DNA from 2 places in the Azonexus caeni genome. Region 2 is predicted to be linked to the other one. Evidence: predicted binding sites of a transcription regulator. Region 2 holds the regulator's gene; the other holds the start of a gene.
The links. Region 2 encodes sigma-54, which starts transcription at its own class of promoters, with help from an activator protein. Its sites were predicted from a motif close to TGGCACGCTTNCTGCTNA; they were not measured.
Positions count from the first base shown of each region.

Region 1: a site for sigma-54 is predicted at 7,454-7,471, ahead of ACLIIZ_RS13845 (bactofilin family protein). Genes of this name have one in related genera too.

Region 1 is NZ_JBKJAD010000014.1:93,232-104,881, reverse strand. Features, by position in the region: gene ACLIIZ_RS13885 (hypothetical protein) at 1-91, opposite strand, end outside; gene ACLIIZ_RS13880 (YaeQ family protein) at 109-660, shown strand; gene ACLIIZ_RS13875 (OmpA family protein) at 707-1,183, shown strand; gene ACLIIZ_RS13870 (zf-TFIIB domain-containing protein) at 1,199-1,912, opposite strand; gene ACLIIZ_RS13865 (peptidase U32 family protein) at 1,909-3,810, opposite strand; gene ACLIIZ_RS13860 (class I SAM-dependent methyltransferase) at 3,817-4,638, opposite strand; gene ACLIIZ_RS13855 (hypothetical protein) at 4,746-5,024, shown strand; gene ettA (energy-dependent translational throttle protein EttA) at 5,110-6,774, opposite strand; gene ACLIIZ_RS13845 (bactofilin family protein) at 6,847-7,416, opposite strand; gene ACLIIZ_RS13840 (sensor histidine kinase) at 7,652-9,055, shown strand; gene ACLIIZ_RS13835 (permease) at 9,045-9,572, shown strand; gene ACLIIZ_RS13830 (sigma 54-interacting transcriptional regulator) at 9,569-10,957, shown strand; tRNA gene ACLIIZ_RS13825 (tRNA-Arg) at 10,999-11,075, opposite strand; tRNA gene ACLIIZ_RS13820 (tRNA-Arg) at 11,126-11,202, opposite strand; tRNA gene ACLIIZ_RS13815 (tRNA-Val) at 11,347-11,422, opposite strand; gene ACLIIZ_RS13810 (HU family DNA-binding protein) at 11,456-11,650, opposite strand, start outside.
Region 2 is NZ_JBKJAD010000001.1:207,442-219,091, forward strand. Features, by position in the region: gene recA (recombinase RecA) at 115-1,143, shown strand; gene recX (recombination regulator RecX) at 1,136-1,570, shown strand; gene lptB (LPS export ABC transporter ATP-binding protein) at 1,567-2,301, shown strand; gene ACLIIZ_RS00920 (RNA polymerase factor sigma-54) at 2,329-3,786, shown strand; gene hpf (ribosome hibernation-promoting factor, HPF/YfiA family) at 3,801-4,127, shown strand; gene ptsN (PTS IIA-like nitrogen regulatory protein PtsN) at 4,184-4,633, shown strand; gene hprK (HPr(Ser) kinase/phosphatase) at 4,643-5,578, shown strand; gene ACLIIZ_RS00940 (FHA domain-containing protein) at 5,600-6,499, opposite strand; gene ttcA (tRNA 2-thiocytidine(32) synthetase TtcA) at 6,555-7,424, opposite strand; gene ACLIIZ_RS00950 (class I SAM-dependent methyltransferase) at 7,532-8,692, shown strand; gene ACLIIZ_RS00955 (YjfB family protein) at 8,744-8,935, shown strand; gene ACLIIZ_RS00960 (alpha/beta hydrolase) at 8,925-9,731, opposite strand; gene ACLIIZ_RS00965 (DUF2905 domain-containing protein) at 9,790-9,987, shown strand; gene ACLIIZ_RS00970 (multifunctional CCA addition/repair protein) at 9,952-11,190, opposite strand; gene ACLIIZ_RS00975 (complex I NDUFA9 subunit family protein) at 11,206-11,650, opposite strand, start outside.

The DNA.
Region 1 (11,650 bases), on a different contig from region 2:
GGCGACGAGTTTTTGCGGCATGGCGTTCTCCGGCAGGTTCGTGGGCGCGGCGGCGCGTCGTTCCGCCTGCCGCCATGGGATAATCGCGCACTTTTCCCGGGGGCTGCAATGGCGCTCAAATCCACTGTCTTCAAGGCCGAGCTGCAGGTGGCCGATCTCGACCGCGGCCATTTCGCCGATTACGCGCTGACCGTCGCCCGTCATCCTTCGGAAAACGACGAGCGGATGATGGTCCGCATCCTCGCTTTTGCGCTCCATGCCGGACCGGACCTGGCGTTCGGCAAGGGGCTGTCGAGCGATGACGAATGCGCGCTGCAGGAGGTCGATCCTTCCGGCGTGCTGCAGACCTGGATCGAGGTCGGCCAGCCCGATGAGACACGCATCCGCAAGGGCTGTCACCGCGCCCGGCGGGCGGTGGTGCTGACCTACGGCGCCCGTTCGGTCGATGTCTGGTGGCAGCAGATTGCACCGCAACTCGCGCGTTTCGACAATCTGACGGTACTGCGCCTGTCGGCCGAGGAGACGCAGGCGCTGGGGGCGCTGGCCGAGCGTTCGATGCGCCTTTCCTGCACCGTCCAGGAAGGCACGGTGTGGTTGTCGGCCGGCGAGCACTCGCTGCAACTGCACCCCGACACACTGTTGAGTCCGAATGCTGGTTAGAATGCCACGGTGATTTTTCCTTCACCATGAAATGAGGTTACCCAGCATGTCCAGTCAAGACGAAAACGAAACCCAGGGCGTGGTCTTCGGCGTCCTCGCCGGGGTCATCTTCGGCGTCATCGCGCTGGTCGCCGGTCTCGGCGTCTGGAAGGCGAGCCAGTCGGCGCCGGCAGCGATGGTGGCGGCGGAAAGCGATATCGCGCCGGTCGGCGAGGCGCTGGCCAAGGTCTATTTCGCGGTCGGTTCGGCGGCGCTCGGCGACGGCGACCTGATGGTCGTCGCGCGGACGGTCGATGCCCTGGCCGCGAAGAGTGACGGCATCGTCCTGCTTTCCGGTTTCCATGACGCTTCCGGCGATCCGCAACAGAACGCCGAACTGGCTCGGCAGCGGGCGCAGGCGGTGCGCGATGCGCTGCTCGCTGGCGGCGTGGCCGCAGAAAAGGTCAGGATGCGGCGCCCGGAATCGACGCTGGGCAGCGGCAGCGCCGAGGAAGGTCGGCGGGTCGAGATTCGCGTCCAGTAGTTCGGGGAGGCCGGCTTAGCGGTGCAGGACGCGCCACAACAGATCGACGCCGGCGACGACCAGATCGCCGATGTCGAGGTTGTTGAAGCGTTCGCGCTGTTCGCGTTCGAAACGGGATTTTTCCCGTTCGCGCATGACGATGGCGTCGCCGAGCATTTCGACGTCGCGCCGGCTGCGCTGGACCTCGGCCTGGTCGAGCCGGTCCAGGGTCTTTTCGACGGCGGCCGGGTCGAGGATGGCGATCGGCGCCCGGCAGTGGCGGCAGGCGTGGTCCTGGCGGATGTCGATCGGCGCGCCGCAACCGGTGCAACGGACGATGCTGACCTTGCTCGCCAGTTCGTCGATTTCGGCCGGCGACAACTGGCGGACGAAGCCCTTTTCAATCATCAACTGGGCGAAGGTCGTGAACCGTCCATGCTTCTGCAGGCAGCGGTGGTAGTTGAAGTGGCCGCCGTGCTTGGAAACGTCGAGACCTTGCAGCAGGCGCTCGTTGCAGCGCGGGCATCGTAGCACGTCGCGCAGCGGCAGGCGCGGCGCTTCCCGGTATTCATGGATCAGGCGGAACAACTCGATGACGCCGCCCGGCGTGATCTGCACGCTTTCGAATTCGTCGAACCAGACGCCGTGGCAGTGGAAGCAGAGGTCGAGAACGACCTCGCCGTGCAGGTTGCGTTCGAAGCGCCGCTTTTCCATCGGCTGACCGCAGGAGGGACAGGGCGTCGGTTTCATCCGCAGGCGGCGGTCGGCCGGATGCTGCCGAGGTTAAGGGTGACGCCTTTCTTCATCTTGCCGACGACATGCATCTCGCAGGCCTTGCAGTCGAACTTGAGGATCAGCTTTTCGTTGCCGTTGATCAGCGTCATCGGGTCCGGCTTCAAGTGTTTCACCTCCTTCGGGCAGAGGTTGAAACTATAGCGCAGGCAGTGGCGGGTGATCATCAGCGAGACCATGCCTTTTTCATGGCCGGCCTCGTAGGCTTCCTCAATCAACCGCACGCCGTGTTTCTCGTAGAAAGCGCGGGCCTTGGTGTTGAAGACGTTGCCGAGGTAGCTCAGTTCGTCCTGCGGGTAGGGCGCCGGATCGGTCGCCGGCGCCGCGCGCGGCGGCCGTGGATGGCTGGCGAGGCGGGCGGCTTCGAGTTGTTCGGCGGCCTCGCGGCGCAGCGCATTGATCGCGCCGACCGGCAGGAACCAGGGCTGGGTCAGTTGCAGGTCGACGGCTTCGGCGACGAACATCGTGTTGCCGAACTTGCCGAGATTTTCCTTCAGCTTGCCCAGCGCAGCCTCCGGATTCTGTGCCAGTTCGCGGCCGATCCGCTCGTCGCGGGGCAGGCTGACGGCGACGCTGACCTGGTCCTCGTCGATCAAACTGAGCACGAAAGCATCGGCCTGCTCGGCGAAAAGCGCCTTGACACTCACGCGGCGCTCGGCCGAGTCCTTTTCCAGCGCCCGTTCGAACTCCTGGTCGCGGTTGCGGAACAGCGTGGTGCCTTCGCTCAGCTCGGTCGGCATCTCGGCCGGGTAAAGCCTGCCGCCCTCGACCCGGTTGATGCGCATCCCCTGGACGTCGCCTTGTGCGTCGTGGAAGCAGACACCGTCGCCGTTGTGGAAGATTTCGGCGGTATTGACGGTGAGCCAGCCGTCGCCGATTTCGGCGACCTCGCCGATCGGCTCGCCGACGAAGGCCGGCGAATCGAAGGCGCCGATGTCGTCCTGGCGGCCGCCGGCAAAGTAGTCGGTGTAGCCGCGGTTGAAGGTCTTTTCCGGTTGCGGCGTGAAGGTGAAGGTCGAACGGCCGCTGGAAGCGCGCACGTAGCGCGGGTCGGCGGCGATGATCTCATCGAGCAGCGTGCGGTAGTGGGCGGTGATGTTCTTGACGTAGGACAGGTCCTTCAGCCGGCCCTCGATCTTGAACGAGGAGACGCCGGCATCGATCAGCGCACGCAGGTTGTCCGACTGGTTGTTGTCCTTCATCGACAGCAGGTGCTGGTTCTCGGTGATCGTTTTGCCCTTGTCGTCGACCAGGGTGTAGGGCAGCCGGCAGGCCTGCGAACACTCGCCGCGGTTGGCGCTGCGCCCGGTGTGGGCGTGGCTGATGTAGCACTGTCCGGAATAAGCGACACAGAGCGCGCCATGCACGAAGTACTCAAGCGACAGCGTCGTCGCGGCGGCGACCTGGCCGATTTCGGCGATGCTCATCTCGCGCGCCAGCACGATCTGCGAGAAGCCCGCGTCCTCCAGGAACTTTGCCTTGGCCGGGTTGCGGATGTCGGTCTGGGTGCTCGCATGGAGTTGAATCGGCGGCAGATCGAGTTCGAGCAGGCCCATGTCCTGGATGATCAGGGCATCGGCGCCGGCGTCGTACAACTGCCAGGCGAGCTGGCGGCTGGCTTCGAGTTCGCTGTCGTGCAGGATGGTGTTCAGCGCGACGAAGACCTTGGCCCGGAAACGGTGGGCGAAATCGCACAGGCGTCGGATTTCGCCGACATCGTTGCCGGCGCCGTAACGGGCGCCGAAAGCCGGGCCGCCGATGTAAACGGCGTCGGCGCCGTGCTTGATGGCTTCGATGCCGAAGTCGGCGTTCTTGGCCGGGGCCAGGAGTTCGAGGGGGTGCTGGATACGCGTCATGGCGCCTTAGTAGGTGAAACGGGGAGCAAGTTCCTCGATGTTGAACTCGCGCAGGATGGCTTCGGCCCGCTCGCGGGCGTTCTTGCGCGGCTTGCCGCGCAGGCTGGCGATGATCAGTTCGTTCTTCATCGAGTGCTCCCAGCCGACCAGTTCGGTGACGGTGACGTCGTAACCATGGGATTCCAGCAACAGGCAGCGCAGCACGTTGGTCAGGTGGCTGCCCAGTTCGCGGGTGTGGATCGGGTGCCGCCACAGTTCGGCCAACGGCGTCCGTGCCAGCGATTCGGCCTTGCGCGCGCGCATCGTCGCGGCGACCTCGGCCTGGCAGCAAGGCACCAGGACGATGTGGCGGGCTTGTCGTGACAAAGCGAAACGAATTGCGTCATCGGTCGCCGTATTGCAGGCGTGGAGGGCGGTAACGACGTCGACGGAGGACGGCAGGTCGGTCGAAGCCAGTGCTTCCTCGACTGTGCTGGCGATGAAGCGCATCCGCGGAAAGCCCAGCCGCTGCGCCAGTTCGCGGGATTTCTCGACGAGTTCCGGGCGGCTTTCGATGCCGATGACCTCGCCGCTGGCACGACTCTTGATATAGAGATCGTAAAGGATGAAGCCGAGGTAGGACTTGCCGGCGCCATGATCGACCAGGGTTTCCATGCCATCGAGCAGCGGCTCGATGAACTGGGCGAGATGGTAGACCTGCTTGAGCTTGCGGCGGCTGTCCTGATTGAGTTTGCCGTCGCGCGTCAGGATGTGCAGTTCCTTGAGCAGTTCGATCGACTGCCCGGGACGGATTTCCGGAATGGCGGCGGTGACGTTCTGTTTTTTCATGGGGCGATTATCTCATTCAAACTTTGCCGACTTGCGTGTCAACCGGAACGCGATCGCCTCGTTAATGGAAGCATGGTGCAATCGCACCGTATCTCACGGAGAAATGAATGGGCAGTCTGAGCAACGAATCCTTCGAGCAGTTTCTGGATTCCCTGAAGAAGGCAGGTATCTCGATTTCCAACGAAGCCCAGTTGCGCGAGCGACTGGCCGAGGCACAGCGCTGGCGCTACGCTTTCCAGACGCTGGCTGCCAACGGCAAGAGCATCGGCATCTGTTTCGAGGACCATTCCGACGGCAGCAACCAGGCCGAGATCGAACGTGCTTTCGTCGAATTCCAGTTTTCCGAAAAGAGCAAGGCGGTTTTTTCCGCCAGCCTCAAGCACTGATTAACGAATAATCATCACATGACAACAGACGGGCGCCACCAGGGCGCCCGTCTTGTTTTGCAGCGGCCAACGGCGGCCGCCTGTCTCAGCGACTGATCGGCTTGTAGCGGATACGCTTGGGCTTGGCGCCTTCTTCGCCCAGGCGGCGGCGCTTGTCTTCTTCGTATTCCTGGTAGTTGCCCGGGAAGAAGGTCCATTGCGATTCGCCTTCGGCGGCCAGGATGTGCGTGCAGATGCGGTCGAGGAACCAGCGGTCGTGGGAGATGACCATGGCGCAGCCGGGGAATTCGAGCAGGGCATCTTCCAGCGCGCGCAGGGTTTCCACATCGAGGTCGTTCGACGGTTCATCCAGTAGCAGGACGTTGCCGCCGGACATCAGCGTCTTGGCCAGGTGCAGGCGGCCGCGTTCGCCGCCGGACAGATTGCCGACCAGCTTGCCCTGATCGCCGCCCTTGAAATTGAAGCGGCCGATGTAGGCGCGGCTGGGCATCTCGAACTTGCCGATCTGGAGAATTTCGCTGCCCTGCGCCAGTTCGTCGAACACCGTCTTGCTGCCGTCGAGGCAGTCGCGCGACTGGTCGACGTAGGCGAGCTTGACCGTCTGGCCGATCTTCACCTCGCCCGAATCCGGCTGTTGCTGGCCGGTGATCATCTTGAACAGCGTCGACTTGCCGGCGCCGTTCGGGCCAATGATGCCGACGATGGCGCCGGGCGGGATGGCGAAGCTGACGTTGTCCATCAGCAGTTTGTCGCCGAAGCACTTGCTGACGTTGTTGAATTCGATGACCTGATCGCCCAGGCGCTCGCCGACCGGAATGAAGATTTCCTGGGTCTCGTTGCGCTTCTGGTATTCGTGGCTGGACATTTCCTCGAAGCGGGCCAGACGGGCCTTGGACTTGGCCTGGCGCGCCTTCGGGTTGCTGCGCACCCATTCCAGTTCCTGCTTCATCGCCTTCATGTGGGCGTCGACCTGCTTGTTTTCGGTCTCCAGGCGGGCTTCCTTCTGCTCCAGCCAGGACGAGTAATTACCCTTCCAGGGAATGCCATGGCCGCGGTCGAGTTCGAGAATCCACTCGGCGGCGTTGTCGAGGAAGTAGCGGTCGTGGGTGACGGCGACGACGGTACCGGGGAAGCGCACCAGAAACTGTTCCAGCCATTCGACCGATTCGGCGTCGAGGTGGTTGGTCGGCTCGTCGAGCAGCAGCATGTCGGGTTTCGACAGCAGCAGCTTGGCCAGCGCCACGCGGCGCTTCTCGCCGCCGGACAGGACGCCGATCTTGGCCTCCCAGGGCGGCAGGCGCAGCGCGTCGGCGGCGATTTCCATCTGGTGTTCGGTGTCGGCACCGCCGGTGGCGATGATCGCTTCCAGGCGGGCCTGTTCTTCGGCCAGTTTGTCGAAGTCGGCTTCCGGATCGGCGTAGGCGGCATAGACCTCGTCGAGCTTGGCCTGCGCCTGCATGACTTCGCCGAGCGCCGATTCGACTTCCTCACGCACGGTCTTGTCGGCGTCGAGTTGCGGCTCCTGTGGCAGGTAGCCGATCGACACCCCGGCCAGGTGTTGGACCTCGCCGTCGTATTCCTTGTCCACGCCGGCCATGATCTTGAGCACGGTCGATTTGCCGGCGCCGTTGAGGCCGAGCAGACCGATCTTGGCGCCGGGGAAGAAGGAAAGGGAAATGTCCTTGATGATCTGCCGCTTGGGCGGAACAATCTTGCTCACGCGGAGCATACTCATCACATACTGAGCCATGAATCTGCCTGTCAAAAAAAGGGGGAAGTCCCGCAGTCTACGAGGCTTCCCCTTAAATGACCAGTTTTGTGTTCAGGCTGAGAGTGCGTTCAATATCGGTGGGCTGCTCCTTTCTGCCGACAGGGCGTTGATGTCACCGCACAATTCGCCGCCTTCGGCGATCACCAGCTTGCCGTAGCGGATTTTTCCGCTGACCCGGCCGGTGGCGTGGATGACCAGTTGTGAACGGGCGGTCAGTTCGCCATCGAAGCTGCCGTGGATTTCGGCTACGTCGATGCTGACCTTGCCGGAGAATGCACCCTTGTCGGCGATGCGGATGACCCGGCTGTCCATTGTCGCCTCCACCCGTCCTTCAACAACCAGCATGTCGCAGTCCAGGATTTCAGCGCCCTTGAGCTTGACGTCCGGACCGACAATGAGGCGGGCTCCCTTTTCCTTTTCGATGGATTGATCTTGTTGTGGTGTTGACACCGCGAGGTTTGCGGTGGCGCTGGCGCTACTCGGTGCCGCGGATGTTTCGGGTTTGATGGCGGTTTCCGGGCGGTTTGCACTGAGTGCGCCTGGGGTTGGTGCGCCGTTGCTGTCCCTGCGGTTGAGGCTGTTATTCTGAATTCCTGGTGCTGAACTGGATTTGATGAACATGTAGTCTCCTGGAAGGGGTCGGGGTTGTGCTGATTTCGTTGCGATAAGCGTGCCAGCTTTTCAAAACCCATTGGATTCATCATGTTACGGGGGTTTGTCAGCAATTTTCCGACACCGCTGTCGGCATTTGGCGACAGTTTTTTTGTGTGGGTTCCGGAAGTCATTCAGGACAAGGGGATAGAATGTCGCTTCTTTCCGACACTGGTTTATGTTCATGATTCGACTGGGTTTTTAGATGAGGTGGCTGTCCTTTCGGCAGGGCTTGCTGGCCGGCTTCATGATCGTTGTTCTGCTGCTGGGTGGCGTCGGGATTCACGGCTGGTTGTTGCTTGAAGGCATGGTGGCGCAGAGCCGTGAGAGCAATGCCCAGGCCTTGCAACTGAGTACTGCGGTGCAGGCGCTGGGCGAGCGCAGCGTCGATATCGAACGTAGTGCCCGGCAATATCTGGTGCTCGGTGATGCCTTGCTCCGCGAACGTTTCGATGCCCATCTCGCCGGTGCGCTGGAGCAACTGGTGCGGATCGAGGCGATGCCGGCGGAAACGCTGGTTGTCTTGTCCGGACGCTGGCGGGAACAGGCCGGTCTGCTGCGTGACGGTATCGAGCAGACCCCGCCGCGCAACAATCTTGCCGAACAGCTCGATCGTCTGGCGGCGCTCAACGACGAAATCCAGGCGGCGGCCAAACGCTGGATCGATGGTGGGAATGTTCGCCTGCTCGATCAACTGGAACGGCGTCGCGTCGAGCTCGGCAGCCGCCTGGCGCTTGCGCTGCTGGGGGCCGTCCTGGTCGCCATGGCGATGGGCTGGTGGCTGGTGCGTGCCGTGCGGCAACTGGAAAAGGCGATCGGCCGCCTGGGCGAGGGGCGTTTTGATGCTTCCATCGAAGTCAGTGGTCCTGCCGACCTGCGGCGGCTCGGCCGCCACCTCGACGGCTTGCGCAACCATCTGGCGGGTCTCGAGGCGGATCGCGAGCGTACCCTGCGCCATGTGTCGCATGAACTGAAAACGCCCCTGACGGCCCTGAAGGAAGGCATCGCCTTGCTCGCCGAGGAGGTGCCCGGTCCCTTGAGCGACAGTCAGCGCGAGGTGACGCGCATTCTCGGTCACAAGGTGGATAGTTTGCAGTGCCAGATAGAAAGCCTGTTGCGACTGAACGCCGCGGTATTCGAAGTGCGCCGCCTGAATCTGCTCCAGATCGATTTGCGTCAGGTCTTGTCCGAAGCTGCGCAGCGTCACGAATTGCGTGGCCAGGCACGCCAGGTCAGGATTGAGGTTGAGGCCGGGGAAGGGCGGGCCAGACTGGATCCGGGCAAGCTGGCGGTGATTCTCGACAACTTGCTGGCCAATGCCATCGATTTCAGTCCGCAGGGGGGCGTTGTCCGCCTGACGGCACAGCGGCTCAAGGGGGGGTGGCGTATCGTCTGCCGCGATCAGGGGCCGGGTGTCGCCCCCGAGGATGCGCAGCGCATTTTTGAGCCCTTTGTCCAGGGGCGCCGCGCGGCGCCGGTGGCTCGTGCCGGGAGCGGGATTGGACTTTCCATTGTCAGGGAACTCGCGCAAGCGATGCGGGCCCGGATCAAGCTTGCCGATAGCGATGTCGGCGCCGTTTTCCAACTGGATTTGCCGGATGAAAAATAGATTTTCCTGTCTGCTGCTTTTACTTGCGTCCTTGGCCGGTTGTGCCAGTGCGCCGCCGACCGCAGTTTTCCCTTCACCCGAAGAGCGGGCCTCGGCGCTCGATGCCGCGCTCGAGTATCGCCAGACGCTGGTCGGCATGAGCGGCAACGAACTGGCCCGTGAGCGCTCGGAACTGGCGGCACGCAATGCCGACCCGGAAGCGCAGATGCGGCTGGCACTGTTGCATTTGCTGCCGCGCCAGGGCAATGTCGAACTGGCCAGGCCGCTTGCCTTGCTCGAATCCGTTCTGAAGTCGTCCCGTCCCGGGGCGCTGGCCTTGCAGCCGCTGGCGCGGCTGCTGGTCGAGCAGTTGAACGAAAGACAGCGTCTGGAGGGCGCGCTGGACCGACAGGCGCAGCAACTGAAGGAAAGCCTGAAGAAGGTCCAGGAACTGCAGGAAAAGATCGATCGGCTCGCCGAGATCGAGCGCAGCCTGCCGCAGCGACCGGCGCTGCCGGCAGTGGGGAGTGCGCGATGAGCCGCGCCGGCGCCGTCGGCGCGCATGTCCTGATCATCGATGACGATGAAGATATCCGCCGGCTGCTGACCATGCGCCTGCATGCCCGGGGCTTCCGGGTCACCCCGGCAACGTCGGCCGAAGAGGGGCTGGCCAGCATCGCCGTCGATCCGCCGCGACTGGTGGTCAGCGATATCCGCCTGCCCGGCCGCGATGGCTTGTCACTGTTCGAAGAGTTGCGGACGACCCGGCCCAGTCTGCCGGTAATCCTGCTCACCGCGCACGGCACCATTCCCGATGCGGTCGAGGCGACCTCGCGCGGTGTCTTCGGTTACCTGACCAAGCCTTTCGACAGCCAGACGCTGCTCGCCAAGATCGACCAGGCGCTGCTCGTTTCCGCCGCCCCCGAGGCGCAGCCGCAGCCAACGGATGATGGCCGCTGGCTGGAGGACATCGTCTATCGCAGTACCAGCATGGCCGAGTTGCTGGCCGATGCCCGGATGGTCGCTGCTTCCGACGCCAGCGTCCTGATCCGCGGCGAAAGCGGGACCGGCAAGGAAGTCCTGGCGCGCGCCATCCACCGCGCCAGTGCGCGCGCCCAGGGGCCTTTCGTCGCCATCAATTGCGGGGCGATCCCCGAGCCCTTGCTCGAATCGGAGTTGTTCGGTCATGTCCGCGGTGCCTTCACCGGCGCCGCCAGCGCCCGTAGCGGCCTGGTTCAGGCGGCGAACGGCGGCACCTTGTTCCTCGACGAGATCGGCGACATGCCGCTGGCGCTGCAGGTCAAGCTGCTGCGTGTCCTGCAGGAGCGGGTGGTGCGTCCGGTGGGCAGCACCAGCGCCGAACCGGTGGACATCCGTCTGCTTTCGGCGACCCATCGCAATCTGGAGACGGCGATGGCGCAGGGGCAGTTCCGCGAGGATCTCTACTATCGCCTGGACGTCGTCTCGCTGACGCTGCCGCGGCTCGAGGAGCGGCGCGAGGACATTCCGCTGCTGGCGGCGCACTTCCTGCGCAAGCTGGCCGAGAAGTACGGCAAGCCGATCAGCGGCTTCGCGCCTGACGCGCTGGAGATTCTGGCGACCGCCGGCTGGCCGGGAAACGTCCGGCAATTGCTGAATGTCGTCGAACAATGCTGTGCGCTGTGTTCGACACCACTGATCCCGGCTTCCCTGGTTCAGCGCTCGCTGCGGGTGCCGGTCATGGAGGCCTTGAGTTACGCCGAGGCCAAGCGGCGTTTCGAACGGGATTACCTGGTCCGGCTGCTCAAGCTGACCGATGGCAGCGTCGCCGACGCGGCGCGCATCGCCGATCGCAACCGTACCGAGTTCTACCGCCTGCTGCAGAAATACGATCTGACGCCGGCGATGTTCCGCGGGGTGGAAGCCGGCAATGCGCCGGAGTGAGGCGAAAAAAAAGCACCGCAGTGGCGGTGCTTGCTTCGTTTTGGCGCGCCCGGAGCGATTCGAACGCCCGACCCCTTGGTTCGTAGCCAAGTACTCTATCCAACTGAGCTACGGGCGCGCTGTCTTGCGAAGCTGGATTTTCCCGAAGGTCAATCCACGGTTTCTGAATGGCGCGCCCGGAGCGATTCGAACGCCCGACCCCTTGGTTCGTAGCCAAGTACTCTATCCAACTGAGCTACGGGCGCGCTGTCAGAGCCGCGCATTATACGGGCGTGGAGCCAGATTGCAAGGGGTTTTCGCAGAAAGGGCGGACTTTGTCGCTGCGGGTACGGGGCGCGGCTCATGCCGCCGCTGCAAATGAAAAACCCCGCCGTGGCGGGGTTTCGAATTGGTGGGTGCTGACGGGGTCGAACCGCCGACATTCGCCTTGTAAGGGCGACGCTCTACCAACTGAGCTAAGCACCCGTCTGCGCCCGGCGCAGAAGGAGCGGCAGTATATCAGTTAACCGCGTCCTTGAGGCCCTTGCCAGCACGGAATTTCGGGGACTTCGCCGCCTTGATTTCCAGGCTGCCACCAGTACGCGGATTGCGGCCGGTACGGGCGGCGCGCTCACCGACGTAGAAGGTGCCGAAACCGATCAGATTGACGCTGTCGCCTTCCTTCAGTGCGCCCTTGATGGCATCAACGGCGGC
Region 2 (11,650 bases):
ATCGATTTGCCATTGGCATGTTCGCTGCCGATGGCGCATCATGATGCAGCCAGCAATTTTTGTTCCATCCCTGGCCCCTGTGCCATAATCCGCTCAACGTTTCGAGGTAAGAACATGGACGACAACAAGGCAAAGGCGCTCGCCGCAGCGCTGCAACAAATCGAAAAGCAGTTCGGCAAGGGCTCCATCATGAAGATGGGCGATGCCGAGATCGACGAAGGCATTCAGGTCGTGTCGACCGGCTCGCTCGGGCTCGATCTGGCGCTCGGCGTCGGTGGTCTGCCGCGCGGTCGTGTCGTCGAGATCTACGGTCCGGAGTCGTCGGGCAAAACCACGCTCTGTCTGCAGGTCGTCGCCGAGATGCAGAAGCTGGGCGGCGTTGCTGCCTTCATCGATGCCGAACATGCCCTCGATCCGCAATACGCGCAGAAGCTCGGCGTCAATGTCGGCGACCTGTTGATTTCGCAGCCGGACACCGGTGAGCAGGCGCTGGAGATCGCCGACATGCTGGTACGCTCCGGTTCGGTTGACATCATCGTCATCGACTCGGTCGCCGCCCTCACCCCGCGCGCCGAAATCGAAGGCGAGATGGGCGACCAGATGGTCGGCCTGCATGCCCGACTGATGTCGCAGGCGCTGCGCAAGCTGACCGCCAACATCAAGAAAACCAATACCCTGGTCATCTTCATCAACCAGATCCGGATGAAGATCGGCGTCATGTTCGGCTCGCCGGAAACCACCACCGGCGGCAACGCGCTCAAGTTCTACGCCTCGGTGCGCATGGACATCCGTCGCATCGGCGGGATCAAGAAGGGCGACGAGGTGATCGGCAACGAGACCAAGGTCAAGGTGGTCAAGAACAAGGTGTCGCCCCCGTTCCGCGAAGCCATCTTCGACATCCTCTACGGCGAGGGCATTTCCCGCGAGGGCGAGATCGTCGAGATGGGCGTCGCCCACAAGCTGATCGACAAGTCCGGCGCCTGGTATGCCTATCAGGGCGAGAAGATCGGTCAGGGCAAGGACAATGCGCGCGAGTTCCTGCGCAGCCATCCGGAAACCGCCCGCGAAATCGAGGCCAAGATCCGCGAGGCCGCCGCCGCCAAGGTGCTCAAGCCGACCCGTTCCGCCGCTGGAGATGACTGAACTGCGCAATCGCGCCCTGCAACTTCTGGCCCGGCGGGAGCACAGCCGGGCCGAACTGCATGCCCGACTGGCCACCCAGGCCGAGTCCGGCGAGGCGCTGCTGGCGGTGCTCGATGCCCTGGAGCAGCAGGGGCTGCTGTCCGACGATCGCTATGCCAGGCAACGCGTGGTCGCCCATGCCGGGCGCTACGGCAATGCCCGTCTGCGGCAGGAACTGAAGCAGCGCGGTATCGGCGAGAGCGAGATCGAAGCGGCGCTGCCGGAAGCGGGCGATGAAGTAGAGCGCTGCCGGGCAATCTGGGCCAGGAAGTTCGGTCAGCCGCCGGAAACACCGGAAGCGCGTGCAAAACAGACGCGTTTCCTGCAGTATCGCGGCTTTTCCCATGAAGCGATCCGCCATGTCCTGCGTGGAGTCGAAGACGAATGAGCCTGCCGTCAGCCACCCTGTCCGCCCATAACCTCAAGAAGCGCTACAAGGCGCGGACCGTCGTCGAGGATGTTTCCTTCGAAGTCAGGTCAGGTGAGGTGGTCGGTCTGCTTGGCCCGAACGGCGCCGGCAAGACTACCTGCTTCTACATGGTCGTCGGGCTGGTGGTCGCCGACGGCGGCGAGGTCTATATCGACGAGGAGCGCCTGACGCATCAGGCGATGCATGCCCGCGCTAGGCTCGGGCTCTCCTATCTGCCACAGGAAGCGTCGGTGTTCCGCAAGTTGAACGTCGAGGAAAACATCCAGGCGGTGCTCGAACTGCAGAAGCTGTCGCCCACCGAGATCGCTGCCCGTCTTGAGGAGTTGTTGAGCGAACTGCACATCGGCCATGTCCGCCACGTCAATGCGGCGGCGCTTTCCGGCGGCGAGCGGCGGCGCGTCGAGATTGCCCGGGCGCTGGCGACCAACCCGCGCTTCATTCTGCTCGACGAACCCTTTGCCGGTGTCGACCCGATCGCCGTGCTGGAAATCCAGAAAATCATCCGTTTCCTCAAGGAACGCGGCATCGGCGTCCTGATTACCGACCATAATGTTCGCGAGACCCTCGGCATCTGCGATCACGCGGTGATCATCAATGCCGGCCATGTCCTGGCTTCTGGACGGCCGGAAGAAATTGTCGACAACGAAAGCGTGCGCAAGGTATATCTGGGTGAACATTTCCGGCTTTGACCTCTTCGTGACCAGACCATTTCCGCAATGAAACCGGCTCTCCAGCTCAAACTCTCGCAACATCTCGCCCTGACGCCGCAACTGCAGCAGTCGATCAAGCTGCTGCAACTGTCGACGGTCGAGATGCAGCAGGAGATCGAACGCTACCTGCTGGAAAATCCGATGCTGGAGCGTGACGACGACGGCCCGACGGAATCGTACGCGGCCGCCCAGCAATTCGATTCACCGGACAAGACGAGCCAGACGGATAACACTGCTGCGCCGGAAAGCCGCGAGGACGTCCAGGGCGAGCCGCCGATGACGCCTGACGACGTCGACGACGACCGCTGGTCGAGCGATGCCGGCACCTTTACCGGCGCCGGGCGCGACGAGGACGACGATACCGACCCGCAGGACAGTCACGCGGCCAATGTCAGCTTGCGCGAGCATCTCGGCTGGCAACTGGGGATGACCCAGATGTCGGAACGCGATCGCAGTCTGGTCCGTTTCCTGATTGAGGCGCTCGACGACGACGGTTACCTGGCGACGCCGCTCGAGGAACTCTGGGAAACGCTGCCCGCCGAGTACGAAGTCGAACTCGAAGAACTCGACATCGCCCTGCGCCACATCCAGAACTTCGATCCGACCGGTGTTGGCGCCCGCGATCTGCGCGAGTGTCTGCTGCTGCAGCTCAAGGTCGAGGAAGATTGCGCCGAGCGGACGCTGGCCATGGCCATCGCCGACAAGCACCTGGAACTCCTGGCTGCCCGTGACTTTGCGCGGATCCGCCGGCTCACCGGTTGCGACGACGAAATCCTCAAGGGCGCCCACGAGCTGATCACCAGCCTCAATCCGCGGCCGGCTGCCGGCTATTCGCAGATTGAAGCCCGTTACATCACGCCCGATGTCATCGTCAAGAAACTCAAGGGCAAGTGGACGGCCTACATCAACCCCGATGCCTACCCTCGCCTGCGTATCAACCGTTTGTACGCGGAAATCCTCGCCAAGCAGCGGCGCGGCAACGGCAACCTGAGCGGCCAGCTGCAGGAAGCGCGCTGGCTGATCAAGAACGTCCAGCAGCGTTTCGAGACCATCCACCGCGTCACCCAGGCCATCGTCGACCGCCAGCGCCAGTTCTTCGAGCACGGCGAAGTCGCGATGCGGCCGCTGGTCCTGCGCGAGATCGCCGACCTGCTCGGTCTCCACGAATCGACCATTTCACGCGTCACGAGCCAGAAGTACATGGCGACGCCGCGGGGAATTTTCGAGCTCAAATACTTCTTTGGCAGCCACGTATCCACCGATACTGGCGGTGCCTGTTCTGCCACCGCCATCCGTGCCCTGATCAAGCAATTGATTTCGGCCGAGGATGGCAAGAAGCCCTTGTCGGATAGTCAATTATCCGAAATACTAGGCCAGCAGGGAATCGTCGTTGCCCGACGCACGGTCGCCAAATACCGCGAATCGTTGAACATCCCGCCGGTCAATTTACGAAAGACCCTGTAGAGAGAGGAGAAAAAATGAATCTGCAAATCAGCGGTCATCACATTGAAGTCACCCCGGCGCTGCGCGAATACGTCGAGAACAAGCTGGAACCCGTCCTGCGTCACTTCGACAAGGTTACCGGCGTCAGCGTCGTGCTCTCGGTTGAAAAGCTCAAGCAGCAGGCGGAAGTCACCCTGCACGTGCCGGGCAAGGATATCCATGTCGAGGAAGCCGGCGACGATCTCTACGCGGCGATCGATGCGATGTTCGACAAGCTCGACCGTCAGGTCCAGAAATACAAGCAGAAGGTGCAGGATCACCACCGTGGTGAAAAGCCGTCGCAGCACCTAGAAGGCGAATAAGCCGGCCCTGACCGCAGTCGTTTCCGGCTGCGGTCTCTTTGCTTCAACACTCTCCCATGAACCCCTTAGACAACATTCTGACTGCCGACCAGGTCCTGCTTGATTTGGATGCGAGCAGCAAGAAACGTGTTTTCGAACAGGCCGGGATGCTTTTCGAAAGTCGTCTCGGCATGGCCCGTACGCAGATTTTCGACAGCCTGTTTGCCCGTGAGAAGCTGGGCTCCACCGGCCTCGGCCAGGGTATCGCGATCCCGCACGGCCGCATCAAGGGCCTGAAACAGGCGGCTGGTGCGCTGATCCGGCTGGCCACGCCGATTCCCTTCGACTCGCCGGACGGCCGACCGGTAACCCTGCTTTTCGTCCTGCTGGTACCGGAACAGGCGACCGAGGAACATCTGCAGATCCTGTCCGAGCTGGCGCAACGCTTCTCCGATCGCGCTTTCCGCGAAGCCCTGCTGGCAGCTCCCGACGTAGCGACCGTTCTCTCCCTGTTCAAGAAATCCTGATTCCGCGCCGTGCGCCACATCAGCCTTGAGCAGCTATATCAGGACAACCGCGAGCAGTTGCTGTTCAACTGGGTGGTCGGTCAGCGCGCCGACCGCCGGGTCGAACTGAAGGCGGCCAGCAATTACGGCGCCGACGTCGTCGGGCACATCAACATCATCCACCCGGAACGCCTGCAGGTCATGGGGCAGGCCGAGTACGACTGGGCGATGCGCATCGGCGAACGCCGTTTCGGCCAGTTGTTCAGTGACCTGCTGTCGGCCAGGACGCCGGCGATGATCGTCGCCGACGGACTCAAGCCGCCTGATTTCGTGCTCGAAGCCTGTCGCCTGGCCGATGTGCCGTTGATCCTCTCGCCCAAGCACTGTTCGGCTGTCATCGATCACCTGCGCATCTATCTTTCCGCCCGCCTCGCCGACACGGTCAGCCTGCACGGTGTGTTCATGGACGTGCTCGGCATGGGCGTGCTGATCACCGGCGATTCCGGGGTCGGCAAGTCGGAACTGGCGCTCGAACTGATTTCCCGCGGCCATGGCCTGGTGGCCGACGATGTCGTGGAAATGGCGCGCATTGCACCGACCACGATCGAGGGCCGCTGCCCGGGCATGTTGCGCGATTTTCTCGAGGTACGTGGGCTTGGGCTGCTCAACATCCGGACCATCTTCGGTGAAACGGCGTCGCGCCGGAAAATGAAGCTGAAGCTGATCGTCCATCTGCAGCGGACGATCGCTGCCGAAGATGCGCCACGCTTGCCGCTCGATGCCCAGACTCAGGAAGTGCTGGGCGTTCCGGTGCGCAAGGTGGTGATTCCCGTCGCCGCCGGGCGCAACCTGGCGGTACTTCTGGAAGCGGCGGTACGCAACACCATCCTGCAGTATCGCGGGATCGATTCGATGCAGGATTTCATTGACCGGCAGAGCCGGGTGATGAACGACGAAACGCTTTGAAAAGCGGCGTTGCCGCGCTGCTTACAGGTGTTCGAATTCGATGCGCTCGGCGGCCGTATCGTTGGCCGAACTGCCGAAGCAGATGATGCCTCTGCCGTCGAGCAGGGCCTCGTGCTTACGCACCATGATTTCCCGCCTGCCCTGCAGGGTCAGGAAGCTGCCGTTGGTGCTGGTGTCGACCAGATAATACCCGTCGTCACGGCGCTCGATTCGGGCATGCAGGCGGGAGACGCGACGGTTCTCCACCAGCAGCTTGCATGAGGGGTCGCGTCCCAGGCTGATCACCGGCGCTTTCGAATCGATCAGGTAAGCCTGTCCCCGGTAACGCAGACAGAGTCGTTCGGCGATCCGCGGTGCATTTTGCGGCCCGAACATCGAATGATGCTGCGGCGTGGCGACGGTTTTTGCCGGCCAGTTGATCTCGAAGACCAGTAACTTGTTGTCCGCTTCGGAGAGGTCGCTGACATCCGGGCGCACTTGCGTGGTGATGACGCTGCTCGGCGGCAGCGCAGCAACAATCGCGCCGCTGCACAGAATTTGATCGCCCCGGGCGTGTCCGCCGATACGCATCAGGTTGGCGAGAGTTTCGGGTTGTGTCGCCTGATTCGCATCGTTGCCCTTGTCGTGCAGGGCAACGCGAATGCTCAGTTTGTGACCGGAAACCGGGGGCAGATCGGCGATCCGCTGATGCATGTCGACCGCCGCGTGGCAGGCGTCTTCCGGAGTTGGAAAGGAAACCAGGATTTCATCGCCCACCTGCTGCAGCAACTGGCCATCGTAAGCTTCGATGGCACGCTGCATGCGCTTGATGCAGCGGTCGATGGCACGTTCCGCTTCCTGTTCGTCCAGTCGCTGATGGAGCGAAGCGCTGCCGGTGATATCGGCGACCATGATGACGGGGATCGGGCGCTGCGCGTTCATAGCTGGACTGGATGGAAAGGACGTCCGATTATATGACGGACTGCATTTCGTGGCATCAGGCGAGCGGGGAAATTGGAATCGCGCCGCTGAATTCCAGCGGTTCGGTGTCGAAGGCGATATCGCCCTCGTCGACCGGCGTATCCAGCGTCAGCCCGCTGAAATCGAACAGCGTGTTGTCGGCAAGATGCGACGGCACGACGTTCTGCATGGCGGTGAACACGGATTCGGTCCGTCCCGGGTAACGGCGGTCCCAATCCTGCATCATTTCCTTGATCTTCTGCCGTTGCAGGTTCTCCTGCGAGCCGCAGAGGTTGCAGGGAATGATGGGAAAAGCCATGCCGCGGGCGAACTTGGCAATATCGCTCTCACTGCAGTAAGCCAGCGGCCGGATCACGACATGGGCCTTGTCGTCGGTGACCAGTTTCGGCGGCATCGCCTTCATCTTGCCGCCAAACAGCATGTTCAGGAACAGGGTGTGGACCATGTCGTCACGGTGGTGACCTAACGCGATCTTGTTGGCGCCGAGTTCCTTGGCGGTGCGGTAGATGATGCCGCGACGCAGTCGCGAGCACAGCGAGCAGGTGGTCTTTCCCTCGGGGATCTTGTCCTTGACGATCGAATAGGTATCGGCCTCGATGATGCGGTGCTCGATACCGATCGAATCGAAGTAAGCCGGCAGGACATCGGCCGGAAATCCGGGCTGCTTCTGGTCGAGGTTCATGGCGATCAGGCGGAATTTAACCGGCGCCCGCTTCTGCAGCGCCATCAGCATGGCGAGCAGGGTGTAGGAATCCTTGCCGCCGGAGCAACAGACCAGGACGGTATCCCCGTCGGCGATCATGTTGTAGTCCATGATCGCCTTGCCAGTGCGACCTTCGAGGAATTTGCGGAGTTTTTGCAGGTTGGCGGAGACGGGAGTATCCATGATCGGCGGTCTTTGCTCGTTGGAGTGGCGGTCGTTGCGGCCGCAAGTTTACACGGATCGCCCGTGAACGCGTCGCCGGCCGTTAGAATGCCGCTATTTGCCCGCCCATGAGCCAGCTTCCCGCGCCCTCTCCGGAGGCGCTCGCACACAGCGCCCGTCTGCAAGCCGAAATCTGCCGCGCCATCGATCAGCAAGGTGGCTGGCTGTCGTTCGCGGATTTCATGGAAATGCTGCTCTATGCGCCGGGGCTCGGCTATTACACGGCGGGCGCGCGCAAGTTTGGCAGTGCCGGCGACTTCGTCACCGCGCCGGAGATGACTTCTTTGTTCGGTGAGGCGCTGGCGCGGCAGCTTGCACAAGTCATGGCGCTTTCCGTGCCGCAGGTGCTTGAAGTCGGCGCCGGTTCCGGGCGGTTGGCGGCCGATCTTCTGTTGGCGCTGGAGGGCCTCGGGCAATTGCCGGAGCGCTACGCGATCCTCGATCTCTCCGCCGATCTGCGCCAGCGGCAGCAGGAGACGCTGGCCCGGGCGGCGCCACATCTGCTGGCCCGGGTCGAATGGCTGGATCGCCTGCCCGACGAATTCAGCGGCGCCGTGCTGGCCAACGAATTGCTCGATGCCTTGCCGGCTCATCTGGTGCGCTGGAATGGCGACGAAATTCGCGAATGCGGCGTGGTCCGTGATGCCGACGGCGGTTTCATGTGGAACGAACGTGCTGCCGGCGGAGCCTTGCTCGCCGCTGCGCGCGAGATTGCCGACAGTTGCGAACTGGAACCCGGCTACCTGAGCGAAATCAGCCTCGCCGCGCGTGCCTGGGCAGCGGAATGGGGACACCGACTGGGTTGCGGCGCCCTGCTCCTGATCGACTATGGATTTCCCCGCCACGAGTACTACCACCCGCAACGCGGTGCCGGCACCCTGATGTGTCACTACCGGCACCACGCCCATGCCGATCCCTTCTACCTGCCTGGTTTGCAGGATGTGACGGTGCATGTCGATTTCACGGCGATCATCGCCGCCGCCCATGCTGCCGGACTCGATCTGCTGGGTTACGCGAGCCAGGGACAATTCCTCCTCAACTGCGGCATGCTCGACCTGCTGGCGGCAATTCCCCGTGATACGCCGGACTACGTCCGGGCCGCCTCCGCCGCCGGCAAATTGCTGATGCCGCACGAAATGGGCGAGTTGTTCAAGGTGATGGCGATTGGTCGCGGTATCGACGGCGGACTGCTGGGGTTTGCCCAGGGCGACCAGGGTCGCCGTTTGTAAGAAAGTGGTCTAAACTGGAAGCGCTTAACAGAAGCTAGCGGGAGCAGAATCATGGACACTTCGGGTATCGGCAGTTTCAATACGGCGATGAGCGCTGAGCAGACCAGCATGGCCGTGTCCACGGCCGTTCTGAAGAAGGCGATCGATATCGAGGAACAGAACTCGATGCAGTTGCTGCAGACTTTGCCGCCGACCTACAACAACCCAGCAAATCTCGGCACTCAGGTCGACGTCAAGGCTTGAGCGTTTCCAGCCAGTTCAGGATAAGCGCCGCACCTTTTGTCCAGTCTTTCTCGTGCGTGATCGCGTGACCCATGCCGCGCAGGATGTGGCATGGTTCGCCGTAGGTCTGGGCGGTGGATTGTGCGAGGAAGGCCGGCACGAGGGCGTCCATTTCGGCGCCAACAACGAGCATCGGCGCTTTCTGCATGCAGTAGAGGTTGGGAAGGTTGAACATCGACATGTCCCAGATTGCCCGCTGTGATTCGTTCTGCATTCGCCCCAGCCAGGTTTCGAGCATCTTTTCGTCGACTTCGCCGGCGAAGAGGGCTTCCTTCAGCGTATCGGTTTCGGTGTAGTTGCCGGCCAGGATGCGGTTGATTTCCAGGTAGAGTTGGGGCTTCTGCAGCAGCAGGTGAAACTGGGCGGCAATCAGGCCTTGCGGTGGGACCGAGCAGAGCAGCGCAACCGCCGGAGCGGCGTGATGTTCGAGATATTTCTGGACGACGAAACCACCCATCGAATGGCCTAGCAGCACCGGATCGATGGCGAGCGCTTCGATCACCATACGGACGTCGTCAACATAATCGGCCACCGACAGCCAGTTGATGCGGTCGTGACCGTCGCTGTCACCATGGCCGCGCAGCGACAGTGCGTGGCAAGGATAGCCGGCGGCCGCGAAATAAGGCATGTAGGTCTCGGTCCACATCCAGGCACCGGCAAACGCGCCGTGGATGAACAGCAGGTTGGGCCGGGAGGTCGGCGTGTCGGGGAGGCAGGAAAAGACTTCGAGTCCTGCGATATTCTGTTTTTTTATCATCGGTTTACCATGGGTTCATGGGGCGGCCAGGTTTGTCGGTCGCGGGGAGGTCGGGTTCATGCTGAAGTGGTTGTTGACGCTGGTGGTCGCGATATTCCTGCTCGGACTGGTGACGCCGCATCTGGCGCGCTTCATCCGTTTCGGGCAACTGCCCGGCGATATCGCGTTGCGCTGGCGGGGCAGGGTTTACCACTTCCCTTTTGTCAGCATCCTGCTCTTCTCATTGCTGCTCTGGCTGATCGGGCGCCTCCTCTAGGGTCTGGCGGACGGCGGCGATTCTGGCCTGGCGGATGCGCTCCGGGATGCTGCCCGGGTTCGGGCTAGCGGCGGCGATTTTTCCGGCGTCGATCGCGCTGACCGCGGCGAGTGCCTTATGCAGTCTGGCTGGCGCGGTGTACGGCCGGTCTTGCCAGCCGCCACGGCCGGTGTAGTCGCACAGGCAGGCATCGAGCAACTGGTCGAAACGGGTTGGGCGACGTAGCGCATCGCATTTTTCGAACAACTCGACGATGGTCGCCGCCCGCAGTTCGTCGGCGCGGTGGATGGCGCCGTGGTGCCGGGCCATCAACAACGCCAGGTCGCGACATTCACCGGGTACCCGCAGGCGTTCACCCAGCACCTGGCAGAGAGCGACGCTGCGGGTTTCGTGACCGATATGTCGAGGCAGGATGTCGGCCGGGGTCAGCGCCTTGCCGAGGTCGTGACAGAGCGCAGCGTAACGGACCGGCAATGGAAAATCGTGGCGGGCCGCCTGGTCTATGACCATCATGGTGTGGATGCCGGCGTCGATCTCCGGATGGTAGTCGGCGCGTTGCGGCACGCCGAACAGGGCTTCGAGCTCGGGCAGCAAGCGGGCGAGCGCGCCGCACTGGCGCAGCACCTCGAACATCCGCGACGGCTTGTCTTCCATCAGCCCCTTGGCCAACTCCTGCCAGACGCGTTCGGCGACCAGGTGATCGACTTCGCCGGCGGCGACCATCTCTCGCATCAGGGCGACGGTCTCGGGGGCCACCGAGAAATCGGTAAAACGCGCGGCAAACCGGGACAGGCGCAGGATGCGCACGGGATCTTCGGCGAAGGCCGGGCCAACGTGGCGCAGCACCCTGGCGGCGAGGTCGCCTTGGCCGTTGAATGGGTCGATCACCCTGCCCTCGGCATCGCGTGCCATCGCGTTGATGGTTAGATCGCGGCGAGCGAGGTCCTCTTCCAGCGTGACGTCGGGGGCAGTGTGGAAAGTGAAGCCGTGGTAGCCCGGGGCCGTCTTGCGCTCGGTCCGCGCCAGTGCGTATTCCTCGTGCGTTTCGGGGTGCAGGAAGACCGGGAAATCCTTGCCCACGGGCTTGAATCCCAGCGCCAACATGGCTGCCGGAGTGCTGCCGACGACCACGTGATCGCGGTCGTCGCTGGGCCGCCCGAGCAATTCGTCACGGACCGCGCCACCGACGACGTATTCCTGCACGGCCTTGTCGCCGACTCAGCGGCCAGCGCGGAAGCGGAAGCTGTCGAGCTTGCCCTTCGGCGTGTTGCGGGCGATGTAGGACGGCGCGATGGCTTCCAGGGCTGTCGGCTGCCAAGCAGCGGGCAGATGGCAATCGCCGGCGCAGACGCTGTCGACCTGCATCGAGCGCAGGTTGTCGGGCGACATCAACGGCTTCGGTGCCAGCCACATCAGGCCAGCTTGCAGGTAGGCCAGACCTTCCGGCAGGGCGATGATACGTGCCCGGCTGCCGGTGAGTCCGGCGGTGTAGTCGACCAGTTCGCGCAAGGTGTAGGCCTTGGGTCCGACCAGATCATAAGCCTGGCCGAAGGTCGAAGTATCTTCCAGGGAGTGGACGAAGGCGTCGGCGACATCGGCGGCCCAGACCGGCTGGAAGCGGGCGTGGCCGAAACCGAGCGGGAAAATGGGGGCGGCTTTCAGA